Pseudobacteriovorax antillogorgiicola: one gene and its partners. The protein of the gene in region 2 interacts with the protein of the main gene of each other region in a pairwise test. Links are inferred from orthologs where the notes say so. Each region holds a gene or a part of one and is shown on either strand. Other genes may lie near its edges.

Region 1 (4,190 bases), on a different replicon or contig from region 2:
TGCAGATCCCTTGCAAGCCAGCGCTCATAGGGTCAAAGAGATGGGTGACGGCTTTCTGTGTACCGTAAACTTTCCTTTTTTAGCACCTGATCAATCAGCAGGAGGACCCGAGAAAGAAGCCATCTTACTTGCCAAGGATATGATAAAAATATTCCAAAGGTGCCGCCAGCGGTTTTCCCTCGAAGGCATTAGTTTTTGCACCGCCGGGCTTGCCAAGGGGGACGTGTTGAGTTTTTTTCCAAGCAGTGAACCAGTGGACTACGATCTTTTTGGAGAGGCACTCATCCTCGCCACACGCTACGAGGAGTTTGCCATGAAGCTTGGCAAATCAAGACATCTTTCGGCTGATATTTTAGCGGTGCAAAGCGAGGTCTTCGAAGCTTTGCCTTCGCAGTCTATTGACCTGGAAAAGATCGACTTGAATGAGCTGGGATTCCAAGTGAGAAATGATCCTAACGCAAAAACTTGCTACATCCTCGTCGACCATGGAGAGTCACCCGAAGCAAGCAACGCTGCATCCTAGCCTTGGTTACCGGCAAGAAGTGGTTTGGCCGGCATAAGCTGTGGCCGCTTACTGGCTTCTTGAGGCAGCCACCTATGAAAGGCCCCTTCCCGAAACACCAAAAAGTTGGGCTTATCCCAGCAGTCCACACTAAAGACACCACCCTTTCGCCCGTCGCGACGGGATTCTGCATAAGGCACATGGAAGTGCCCAAACAAACCGTAGTCGTGGGCTGTGGTTTCGAGCCATGAGTAGACCGCACCCAGTATTGCGTCGTGATTGATCGTTCGATATTCATCTTGAGAGCGCGAGATATGAGCTCCCCGAGTGGCCAACCAGTTCATGAGGGGACCGGGCACTAGACGAGCCGCACCAGTAAGCCATTGTGACTTCACAACCTTTCGGAATTTCTTATACCGTTCGTGGGAATATATCATATCGCCATGAGCCATTTTGAACCGTTCTCCGGTGCTAATTTCAAGCTCAGCTTCTCCAGAAGGGTAAAACTCTACTCCTTCCCAGCCGAAATCCTTAATCCGAAACTCATGATTGCCTTCAAGGTAGATCACACGGGTTCCAGAAGCAGCCACGGCCTCCAAAGCCGCTCCAATAGCTTCAAACCGCCTCTGAAAATAGGGATGACTGCCAAGGCAGAAATCAAAAATATCCCCAAGGAAAACAAAGTACTCGACATTCCCTTCAGCAACTTGCCTCAGAGCCTTTAGAAGCAGACGACCCTTTTCATCATAGGCAGAATGCAGATGGATATCGGATGCCACCACTAGAGATGCGTTAAAATCTGTCAAAAGTTCACTCCTACCATCGTATCCCACCAATTGTACCTACCAGAAAGCCTACATACAGTAAATTAACTTGCAAAAATCGCTTTTTTAAAGCTACCTTGATTACAAATTCACTCATATTTACCGAAAGCCTATATGCGTCTTACCCTGCAATATTTTCTTGCATTCCACCCTAGATTTTGTTTTTTTAGTCTAACATTAGGCTTACATATGCCACTTTGGAGGTTTTAGCATGTCCGCAGATATCGAAGGAAAACTTAAGCAAATCGTCGTGAACCAACTTGGTGTTGAAGAAGCAGCAGTTGTTGGTAAAGCAAAATTCATTGAAGATCTAGGTGCTGATTCCCTAGATATCGTTGAACTTGTGATGGCTATGGAAGAAGCATTTGGCATCGACATCCCAGATGAAGAAGCTGAAGGCATCCGTACCGTTGAAGATGCAGTGTCTTACGTGAAAAAAACGCAAGACCTAGCTTAGGACTCCTCCGGAAATGCTGAAGTGCTGCGGAAGCGGGAGCCCACTTCTACTTTCTTATCACCCAAGTCGTTTCCGGTTGAGCCTGGGGCAATGAGTCCCCCCTCTCTTGCCTGAGTCGATTGTCTATCTAGGGTGGATAAGGCGCAACACATATGGGTATGAAAATCGGAATCGCCTCGGACCACGGAGGGCGAGAACTGAAACATCTCGTGGTCGAGTTTCTAGACTCACAAAATATCGAAGTTCAAGATTATGGCGTAGCAAGAGATGACGCCACCTCAGTTGACTACCCAGATTATGCAGAAAAACTAGCCAAAGATGTAGCCGCCGGCAAATGCGAGCGAGGCATCCTAATTTGCGGCACAGGTATTGGCATGTCAATAGCAGCAAATAAGGTCGCCGGTATTCGTGCAACTCTCGTTTGGGATGATTTTACGGCCAAAATGTCACGCCTCCACAATAATTCTAATGTTCTTTGCCTTGGGGAAAGAGTATTAAATCATCATAGAGCCCTTGATCTGGTTCAAATCTGGCTTGAAGCCTCGTTTGAAGGCAGCCGCCACCAGCGTCGGCTCGATAAAATCTCGGCACTAGAAACTCAATAAAACAAGGGACATCGTCATGAGCAAACCCTGGCAACAACTATCGGATTACGATCCTTTGGTTTTCGACCTCATCGAGCAAGAGTTAGAGCGACAGGAAACTGGTTTGGAGCTGATCGCGTCTGAGAACTTTGCGTCCCCTCGCGTGGTTGCGGCTGCGGGCAGCATCCTCACCAATAAATACGCCGAAGGCCTTCCTGGTAAGCGCTATTATGGCGGTTGTTCCAAAGTCGATGGCATCGAGCAGATTGCCATCGATCGTGCCAAGGAAATATTCGGAGCCAAGTTTGCAAACGTACAGCCTCACTCCGGTGCTCAGGCGAATGCTGCGGTTTATCTAGCCCTTCTCAGCCCTGGCGATCGAGTATTAGGCATGGACCTATCCCATGGGGGACACCTCACTCATGGCTCCAAGGTAAACTTCTCGGGAATCAATTATGAATCCCACTTCTATGGTGTAAGCCCCGAGTCGGAACTCCTTGACTACGACGAAGTGGAGCGAATTGCCACGGAAGTCAAACCCAAAATGATTATCGCTGGAGCAAGTGCTTACCCGAGAGAGATCGATTTCGCCCGCTTTAGGCAGATCGCCGACAAAGTTGGTGCCTATCTCTTTGTGGACATGGCTCATATTGCAGGGCTTGTCGCTGCCGGTGAACACCAAAACCCAGTGCCATTCGCCCATGTCGTTTCAACAACGACTCACAAGACCCTCCGTGGACCAAGGGGCGGCCTTCTCCTATGGAATGATGAGTCCTTAAAGATTAATAAGGCGGTTTTTCCTGGAACTCAAGGCGGACCTCTTGAGCATGTGATTGCAGCCAAGGCTGTAGCCTTCAAAGAAGCCCTTGAGCCAAGCTTCAAAGATTATCAGCAAAGTGTCAAAGCCAATGCAAAAGCGCTGGCCGAAGGACTGATGGAAACCGGCCTTCGTATAGTTTCCAACGGCACCGAGAATCACCTCGTCTTGCTCGACCTTTCCAGCACAGAAGTCAGCGGAAAAGACTTGGAAGAAGCACTTGGCAAAAGCCATATCACAGTAAATAAGAACACAGTGCCTCGCGAGACTCGCAGTCCCTTCGTTACCAGCGGTATCCGCTTGGGAACAGCAGCACTCACCACGCGTGGCATGGGACCTGAAGAGATGAAGCAGATTGCTGTTTGGATTCGACGGGCCTTCGATCACGTAGGTCAGGATGACGAACTGGCAAAAATTCACAAAGAGGTTGAGGCACTGACGGCTCGATTCCCACTTTATCCGGGTTGGAGCCAAGTCAAGTGAAATGCCCGAAGTGTGACCAACGCGATACCAAGGTCCTAGAAAGCCGCATCAGCAACGAAGGGCGCAGTGTGCGCCGTCGGCGCGTTTGCACCAAGTGTCACCATCGCTTTACCACTTATGAGAAGCAAGAAGAGCTAACTCTTCAGGTGAAAAAGCGAGATGGCACCTTCGATGTTTTCAATCGCGAAAAAATCATCAGCGCCCTTTCTATGGCTTGTCGAAAGCGCAACATTTCCATCGATCAGATCGAGTCGATGGTTGCAGGTATCGAGGCCCACCTTCGCGGTAACGGCGAGCGAACGGTCACGAGCCAAAAAATTGGTGACTTGGTGATGAAAAAACTTCGCCAAACCGATCATGTGGCATATGTTCGCTTCGCCTCCATCTATAAAGACTTCAAAGATCCTGAGGAATTTTTGCGCGAGCTTAAAGATCTCAAGGACGTTAGGGAACTCACATAATGTTTACTGGACTAGTCGAGACTACGGGTCGTATCAAATCTATTCACGATCACGAGGGAATT
Region 2 (4,391 bases):
AACGAACGGGAAGAGCATCAATTCCCACGTTTCTACCTAAAAATGATTCGAATAGGTCGAGAAACAAGCCGTCAGTTGGGTTGTGAAGAAGTAGAAACTCTTTACCTAGTAGCTTGGAGAGCCAGCGACCCTGGATAGCTAACATATTAATGTCAACCATGACGCCATTGATGTAGACCCACATCTCATCATCGCGGCTAAAGTCAACAGGCTTCTTGACCTTTAAGATGCGATCACCATCAGCGAATAGAGCTTGGCGAGGAATAATAGAATCGACCAAAGGAACGTCAACTCCTGCATACTTCCGGACTGAGTTCATCATCCTTAAGGGGGGTAAACGAAGCACTTCACTGAACTCATCAAGCTCGCCTACCACTTGGGACATCACATCCGAGTAGCTATCTTTCATGAGACTTTTGAAAAACGCTAAATCTTCCTTAATGTATTTCATTACCTACCTCCGTTTCGTGAGGCTATCGGTGAATCGATATTGAGATTAAGAGGAAGTGAAGAAAAATTCGAAAGTCTGGTTATTCTTGTTTGTTGAGGGCTAAATTAGCCTGCTCGATTAGGGCTATTTCTGTGTTGCGAGAGTAAATAAGGAATCCCACCAGAGGTATTAAAGGAAGCAAAACCTATGATAGGTTTTGCTTCCTTTAGTGATAGGGCTACCTAATGGCTAGCCTTACACTGAGGCAGAATTAAAGAACGCCTCGACGCTTCTGATCCCGCTCGATGGCACGGAAAAGAGCGCCAAAGTTGCCCTCACCAAAACCGTAGTGGTTGTTGCGTTGAATGAACTCGAAGAAGATCGGGCCAATCACATTCTCAGTAAAGATTTGGATGAGGTAGCCTTCCTTGTCACCATCGACGAGAAGGTTGTAGTCTCGAATCTTCTTATGATCTTCCTTCACATTGGGAAGTCGCTGGAAAACTTCGTCATAGTACTCAGCATCAATATCCAGAGTTTTTAGCTCACCTGGCTTGATTGAGTCCATAGCTTTAAGGATATTGGGTGTTAGTAATGCAATATGCTGGATGCCCTGACCCTTGTATTCTCTCAGATACTCGTTAATCTGAGATTTCTCCTCTTTGCCTTCGTTGATGGGAATGCAGAAGCTTCCACATGGAGAACGAAGTGCGTAGGATAGCAGCCCAGTCTCTTCACCTTCGATATCGAAGTAGCGAACTTCTTCGAAGCCAAATACGTCTTTATAGAAGTTAGCAAGTGGAACTAGCTCTCCTTCAAAAACGTTATTGGTGAGATGGTCTATCAAGTGGAAGCCTTTTGACTCAACCATGTCTGGCTGATCAAGATCTTCGAAGCCCATTTTTCCTAGGACGTCGTCATTGCAAGGAGTTTCCACAAAGTAGATCAAACTCTCGCCAACACCATAAATTGCTGGGATGGGCTTACCATCTAGTTCGAGATCAACTTTTTCTGCCGCTTTCGCGCCACGTTCCACAGCTACTTTAAGAGCCTTCTCAGCATTCTCAACTCGCCAGCCAGTTGAGCAGGCGCAAGGGCCATGATTACCAGTGAACGTTACAGCAAACGAATCGGGCTCGGTGTTAAGGAAGAAGTGAATATCGTTTTGTCGATAGTAATCAATCTTCTTTTCTTTGTGGCGCTTGGTGCGTGAGAAGCCCAAGATCTGGAAGAGCTGATGCATTTTCTCAGGCTCGGGAGTACTAAACTCGATAAAGTCGAAGCCTTTAATTCCTACAGGATTCTCTGCCATAATCAATCCTCCTTGTGTGCCCAAGTTGGGTCAATGTGCTTGAAACGCCTGAATTACAGATTCAGGCAGTCGAATGGGTTTATGCTTTGCATTAAGAGTGACTAAGGTTATCTGCCCCTCGACGACCGTCTGTTCCTGCTTTCCTGTATTCACATAGGCTATCTGCTGGCAATAGAGTGCCGGTGACTGACTATATGATACTTGGGTGCGGACGATGATTTCATCACCGTGCTTGGCAGGAAAACGATACTTGAGCTGACATTCTGAAACGACGAAGTGAACACCTTGGTCCCATAAAGACTTTAGAAAAGATATGCCTATAATCTGCTCGCGGGCTCGTTCGAAGTACTTCAGATAGTTGGCGTGGTACACGAACCCCGAAAGGTCCGTGTCTTCATAATAGACGGGGAATCGGGATTCCCCCACCAGCTCTCCTATAGGCCTAGCCAAGATATTTACCATAAAGCAAGGCAAGCTCTTCGCGGCGCTGTGCTGGAATAGCATCTGGCGATGTGATGATTGCAAACTTGGCTGCTTCCAAGTTCGGTGAGCTAGACACTTCCGGAAGCTTGCTAATAAGCTGCCTTACAATGGCTTTAGCATTTTCACTGTTGGCTTTAAGGATTGCTAGAATAGCTTCCACAGAAACATCATCAGCACCTTCTTTCCAGCAGTCATAGTCCGTGGCCAAGGCGAGCATACCGTAACACATCTCGGCTTCTCGTACGAGCTTAGCCTCAGGCAGACCTGTCATGCCAATCACCGAAGGCTTTAAGGTTTCGCGATAGTGTCGCGACTCAGCTCGTGTTGAAAACTGAGGGCCTTCGATGCAGACATAAGCACCACCGGTGTGAACTTTATCGCCCATTTTCGCTTTCGCCGCCTGAGCAACCAAAGAAAGCATCTCCTGGTCGAAGGGGTCGGCGAACTCTATGTGACCGACCACACCGTTACCGAAGAAGCTGGCTTCCCGTTGACCCTTCGTTCGGTCGAACATCTGATCAGGTACAACCATGTCTCCGGGATGGATATCCTCTTGCATGATACCAACTGCACTGACAGCTAACACGTGAGTGACACCAAGAGATTTTAAAGCATAGACATTGGCACGATAGTTCACTTCGCTTGGGGTCAAGCGATGGCCCTTGCCGTGCCTCGGTAAGAAGTAAGCTGTTTTGCCTTCGAGACGAACTTCCATGATTTTATCGGATGGCTTGCCAAATGGAGTCTCGAGGTCGTGTTGTTTGACCAACTCGACCCCTTCCATCTCATAAACTCCGGAGCCGCCGATTACGCCTAGTTTTACAGGGTATTCAGCCATGCTACTTCCTTTGGTTGAACTTAGCCATCAAGTCTTCCATCGTGTACTCACGCTGCGGTTCAGAGCGGCGGTTGCTTTTGCCTTTTTGATTACGACCCGTGCCTTGGCGAGGACGAATAGGTCCGCGCTTGGATGGTGTCGAGAGTTTACCCCGAGGCTCAGAACTCTGCTGTTTGTTGCCGCCTTGGAGCTTGCGACTCAATCCAATACGGCGCCGTGCTGTGTCCACATCGATCACGCGAACCTCAACTACGTCGCCGACGCTAACAACCTTAGATGGATCATCAACGAACTTGTCAGACAGCTCACTGATATGCACAAGACCATCTTGGTGAACTCCAATGTCAACGAAGGCTCCAAAATTGGTAACATTCGTGACAGTTCCCGGCAGAATCATGCCTTCGGTAAGATCTTCGATCTCTGTTACATCATCGGAGTACATCAAGCGTGCGCCATCTTCCCGAGGGTCACGGCCCGGCTTAATCAATTCCGCGGTAATGTCTTGAAGAGTCGGCATCCCGACTGTGGCAGTTACGTATTTCTCTAAAGGAATTGCTTCAACGAGGGCGCGATTGCCGATAATTTCTTTTAGATCTTTTTTCTGGTCGTTGACGATCTGCTCTACGATTTCATAGCTCTCTGGGTGTACTGATGAGTTGTCCAGAGGGCTAGTGGATTCAGGAACGCGCAAGAAACCAGCAGCTTGTTGGAAGGCCTTCGGGCCAAAGCCAGTGATGTCATTCAAGATATGTCGGGATGAAAACTTACCTTGCTTATCACGAGTGGTCACGATGTTCTTGGCAAGGCTTGGGCCAATACCCGAAACGTAGCTTAATAGTTTATAACTGGCTGTGTTGACGTTAACACCAACCCGGTTCACACAACTTTCGACAACTTCTTCGAGGCTCGACTTCAGTTTGGTGACGTTGACATCGTGCTGGTATTGACCAACTCCGATAGAGCGTGGATCAATTTTTACAAGTTCTGCTAGAGGGTCTTGTAAACGACGTGCGATGCTGATGGCGCTACGAATCGTTGGGTCAAGGTCAGGGAATTCTTCCCGAGCGATATCCATTGTCGAGTAGACGCTGGCACCGGCTTCGTTCACAACAAGGCGTTTAACATCTTTTAGCTCGTTGTCTTTAATAACACTAGTGATAACGCGATTGATTTCACGGCTTCCCGTACCGTTACCAATAGCAACACAGCCGACGTTATTGTCTTTAATAAGCCGAAGAATTTCAGCTTTTGATCGCTGTGTCTTAGCGCCTTCTTTATCACCAAGCTCGAAGTGCAAGGTCGCAGAGTCCAGTAACTTACCGGTATCG
Region 3 (4,546 bases), on a different replicon or contig from region 2:
GGAGTGTCAATCACATAACCCCCGGTGTCGAGCCCTATAAAGCTCGCATAGGTGGTGGTATGGCGACCTTTGTAAAAGATATCAGCATCCGGCTCCACCTCTTGAACAATTTCCGGCCGATACATATTTACTAGGGAAGACTTTCCAACCCCGGAATGGCCGCTCAAGATCGTCACCTTATCCTTCATTAACTCACCAATCTCCGTGATGGCAGGGTCTTTAGAATTAGTAAGCACGGAAAGGGAAAAGATCCGGTAGCCCAACCGCCGGTAGGTTTCGATTTCTTCCCGACACCGTTGCCGAAATTCCTCAGACTCTTCTTTTAAAAGGTCCTCTTTATTGAGAACGATGATCGGCTCGATTCCTTGCTCTTCAGCTAGCACGAGGTAGCGATCAACCAAGCCCCATTTCACAAGGGGGGACTGATAACTAGCAACTACGAGCAGTTGATCCACATTGCTTGCCAATACATGACTTCGTTCTTGAGAGGTAGGATCACGGCGAGAGATTTCTGAATGCCGGGGAGCGAGGTTTACAATCACACAGCAGGGAATATCAGTCTCGATATCAGCTTCTCGATCATCGGTTGGGCGACACAGAACAACGTCCCCTACAGCAACTGAGTTGCGTTCCATACGCTTCGATTGAAGATACTTTCTCGCGACGGTGCCCAACCAAACATCTTTGGTATCAATCGTGCCATCATCATCTTGAGGAGCAACGAAGGCATATCGCTTCTGGACCTCGACCACTCGGGCTCGGAACCAACCATCTTCCTTTTTCCACTGCACTTCGTCGAGAACGAACTTTTCTTCGCCGTCTTGCTTCTTCTTCCGCTTATCTTTGCCACGGCGAATCTTGTCATAGCGAAAGTACTCGTCGTCGCGATTTTTATTATATTTCCAACGTGCCATCTACTTTCCTGCAAAAATACGATCGATGCTATGCCGAGCATCGTAGCTAAGCAGCTTCATCGCGTTTCTAGCCAAAGTAGAAACTTTTGGATCGATGAGAAGCTTACCGTCTTCCTGGGGTTTCAAAAGCCCCTTATTTTTAAGGAGTGCCACATGCTTGGCCACAAAAGACTTTTCAACAAACTCAGGATTATTAACTCCATTCAATATCGCCAGCCTCTGCGCCATCTTTTGACACTGCATTTCAAAGGCCTTCGAATCCACGTAACCCTCTTTGGTATGTCTCGCGAGAAGAGCTGCTGTAATTGTATAGCGCTCAAAGGTGAGGCCCAACGAGTTACCCAAGATGCTCAAGTTTTCTGACTGATCGTAACTCGGCACCGGCCTTACCAACACTGGACCATCGCGCATCAGAAGCCCAACCTTCACCATCACATCCGCATACCCTTCAACAACGCTGACAACTTCAGATTCTGGCCAAGAAAGGTAAAACTCCTCCTTCAGGAAGGGATATATTTCAGAGCACCCCTCAGCAATTTCAGTAAGTGGAACACGCTCCTGATGCTTGAAAAACCGAGCAATCAACGACGGAATCGCAATCAAGTGAACCACATTATTTCTGTAGTAGGAGATCAAAATGCTTTCCGTTTCGCTCAAGTGCAAGACATCACCGCCGGCGTGCTTGAACTCTGAATGCATTTTAAGCTTACCCACCTGCTCTAGAACCTGCTCTGCCGTCATGGTCGGATACTTGAGATTCCTATGGTATGGATGATGATTCTGAAGCTCCATCAAGGTATCGATAAAGCTCAGCACTCCAGATTTGGGTAAGGCCTTTTGCCAAGACGACAACAAACTGAGAGAGACCATTGAAATGGGGCTCATCACTGCTGTCTGGTTCATACGAACCGATAGCTCATAGCCCAGATTCTGGACTAAACGGGGAAGCCAGTCAGGGCGTTCCACCTCGTCACCCACTTCACGCCACTGAGGTTGGTGTTGATCGAGATATTCTGAAAGCACAATGGGTTCACCGTAGGAGACATAAGCCTTGCCATAGTAAGATCGCAAGAGTTTCCTGGCCTTGAGCAGCGCAAAAATCGATTCTTTTTTCTTGCTGCTACCACTGAGTTCGCTCATATAGCTGCCAACTTCCATCACCTTATCGTAGCCAAGATAAACAGGTACCAAAGCTACAGGCCGTTGGGAGCTTCTGACAAAGCTATGCACAATCATCGCCAGCATGCCCGTCTTCAGAGGCAATAGCTTACCGGTGCGGCTACGCCCGCCTTCTGGAAAGAAAGTCATCGGGTAGCCATGGGTCAGCAAGTAGTGAATATACTCATTCACTACTGCAGTGTAGAGCCTGTTACCCTTGAATGAGCGACGAATAAAGAATGCCCCGGCACGCCTGAGAAACCACCCCAAAGGCCAGAAGTTCAAATTGATCCCAGCCGCAATATGGGGTGAAGGCATCCCACTTTGGTAGATGGTATAGCTAGTCAAGAGGTAGTCTAAGTGACTTCGATGAGTCGGCACATACACGATCTCAAAGTCTTTTTCAGCGAGAGTTCGCACATTTTCCAAGTTTTGGATTTCAACGCCATCGAAGAGCTTGTTCCAGAGCCTTCCGAGGACGATCTCGAAGACCCTGACCATCGTATACATTTGGTCTGCGGCAAGCTCTCGGGTATAGCGGCGCGCTTTGGTTTCTAAAGACCGTGCCGTTGAGCGGCTGGACTTGGTCTTGACTTCATGATCGATGACGGTGCGCACCATCTTGCCCTTGGCCACCCGTGTGACCACTTGCTCACGGATATATAACTCTTTGCCCAATACTGTATTGCGCTGCCTACGGAAGTGCACCCGGAGGACACGCCTGGTTTTACGGCTCAGGCGCTCAACATCAGTTTCCCCACGAGCAATATCATCAAAGGAAAACGGCGTCGAGAAATAGACAACATTGTTGCGCCCCTGAAATAATACGATCAAAAATCGTTGCAAGCGACCAGCACTCTCGTCATCGTTAAACAAGAGCTTCCAAATGGAATTTTCCCCACGGCCTGGGTTTTTACCCCAGAAGGGGGACACAGGAACCAAATGAATCTTGCGATCTGGAAACTTCTTTTGAAGCTCAACAATCGTCTTGATATCCTGACCGGACTTACGGGTGACACGGTTTCGGAACAAACCAGGATTGGATAGAAAGGCAACGGTCGCTGAGCGCTTCTTTTTCACGTCTAGGGTATATTCTGGGATGGGTAGCTTATGCTTGCGACACATGTTCTCAAGCACCATCCGATCGAGATAGGACTTCTTCGGCAGAATATAAACAATCAAGGCTTCCTTAGAATCGAACTCCTTGCCGGGGGTTTCCGGATTAGCACGACTGACAATCCAGAGCATCATAGGCTTTAGCAACAGGGTCCACAGCTGGGATATTTGGTGCCGAACAAAACTCATTCTCATATTCCTAACTCGATATTGTCAATCAACCTTACTGAGCCTAAAAACGCTGCCACCGCAAGCACTGCAGGCTTATCGATTTCAGCTGTGAATTCGACCAGGTGCTCCTGGTCGCGAATCTCTGCATACTGCAAGCGAAACCCAGTCCCTTCCATTTGCTTTTGAAAGCTCCTTAGCAAGGACTTAGGCTCGCGATTGCCTGTGTTGAAGCTTTCTCTAACACCTTCTAGAGCTTGGTACAATCGAGGTGCTTGCTGCCGTTCCTCTGCTGACAGGCGAAGATTTCGGCTACTCATCGCCAGGCCATCTGGCTCCCGCACAATCTCACCACCCACAATGCTCATCGGCAGATGTAGATCTCGGGCCATCGCTTGAATCACCTTGAGCTGCTGGTAGTCCTTCTTACCGAATATGGCGAGATCTGGATTAACGAGATTCAGAAGCTTGATCACAACTGTCAAAACCCCGCGAAAGTGCCCTGGGCGATTTGCTCCACACAGCACCTGGGACATCTCTTCGTTATCCACATAGGTTTGAAAGCCCTCGGGATACATATCCCTTGCGTTGGGTAAAAACACAGCATCAACGTTCTGCTCTTCAAGCTTCTCCAAGTCTTCCTTAATCATCCGTGGATAGCTAGAGAAGTCCTCGTTTGGCCCAAACTGTTTGGGATTGACAAAGATGCTCGCCACCACGTAATCACACTCAGATTTCGCTTGCTGGAGAAGAGAAAGATGACCTTGGTGAAGGGCGCCCATTGTTGGTACAAACCCTATCTTCCCCCCTGCTTTCTTGAGATTTGCAATTTCCTGCCGTAGCTCGACGGGATCGATAAAGCTTCGAATGGACAAATTTTTCCTCCGGCCCGGTGTATAAATCACAAGACCACTAGTATTACACGCATTCCAAAATGCAGGCAATCAAAGTCAGGAAGTAAAATTCTAATTATTCTAGCTGTTTAAAAATTTAGACAGGCATTCTAAGGCTATTCGACATAGGGAAAAGAGAGGTAAGGAGAAAGAGCAACTGCCCTCTTGGCAATTGGGACCCATCTTGGGCCTGCACACTCCCTCGACTCCGTATGAACCCCAGCAGGTTCGTCCTTCTCGTAATTGAAGAGTGTATCTTCATTTTTCTGTTCGGCTACTGGGGACAAACCTTTAGTC

Evidence for each region.
Region 1: the proteins of B9N89_RS26060 (region 2) and B9N89_RS25405 interact in binary tests that used the Escherichia coli proteins (3 or more experiments, as listed by UniProt). The link is inferred for Pseudobacteriovorax antillogorgiicola from one-to-one orthologs.
Region 3: the proteins of B9N89_RS26060 (region 2) and plsB interact in binary tests that used the Escherichia coli proteins (3 or more experiments, as listed by UniProt). The link is inferred for Pseudobacteriovorax antillogorgiicola from one-to-one orthologs.

Annotation. Positions count from the first base shown.
Region 1 is NZ_FWZT01000025.1:46,235-50,424, forward strand. What follows is about bases 386-3,160. They hold B9N89_RS25405 (acyl carrier protein), read left to right. Parts: upstream 386-1,537; coding sequence 1,538-1,783; downstream 1,784-3,160. Other genes in these bases: B9N89_RS25395 (7TM diverse intracellular signaling domain-containing protein), read left to right, coding at 386-523; B9N89_RS25400 (UDP-2,3-diacylglucosamine diphosphatase), read right to left, coding at 520-1,308; rpiB (ribose 5-phosphate isomerase B), read left to right, coding at 1,942-2,388; glyA (serine hydroxymethyltransferase), read left to right, coding at 2,405-3,160. In the rest of the region: more of B9N89_RS25395, read left to right, coding at 1-385; more of glyA, read left to right, coding at 3,161-3,667; transcriptional regulator NrdR, read left to right, coding at 3,664-4,128; B9N89_RS25425 (riboflavin synthase), read left to right, coding at 4,128-4,190. UniProt on the Escherichia coli protein: Carrier of the growing fatty acid chain in fatty acid biosynthesis.
Region 2 is NZ_FWZT01000026.1:79,586-83,976, reverse strand. What follows is about bases 483-3,458. They hold B9N89_RS26060 (acyl-CoA thioesterase), read right to left. Parts: upstream 2,193-3,458; coding sequence 1,773-2,192; downstream 483-1,772. Other genes in these bases: B9N89_RS26050 (Tex family protein), read right to left, coding at 3,065-3,458; mtnP (S-methyl-5'-thioadenosine phosphorylase), read right to left, coding at 2,185-3,063; hppD (4-hydroxyphenylpyruvate dioxygenase), read right to left, coding at 702-1,742. In the rest of the region: B9N89_RS26070 (alpha/beta hydrolase family protein), read right to left, coding at 1-451; more of B9N89_RS26050, read right to left, coding at 3,459-4,391.
Region 3 is NZ_FWZT01000014.1:17,344-21,889, reverse strand. Bases 647-3,777 are described here. They hold plsB (glycerol-3-phosphate 1-O-acyltransferase PlsB), read right to left. Parts: upstream 3,378-3,777; coding sequence 915-3,377; downstream 647-914. Other genes in these bases: panC (pantoate--beta-alanine ligase), read right to left, coding at 3,380-3,777; rsgA (ribosome small subunit-dependent GTPase A), read right to left, coding at 647-914. In the rest of the region: more of rsgA, read right to left, coding at 1-646; more of panC, read right to left, coding at 3,778-4,225. UniProt on the Escherichia coli protein: Catalyzes the transfer of an acyl group from acyl-ACP to glycerol-3-phosphate (G3P) to form lysophosphatidic acid (LPA). This enzyme can utilize either acyl-CoA or acyl-ACP as the fatty acyl donor.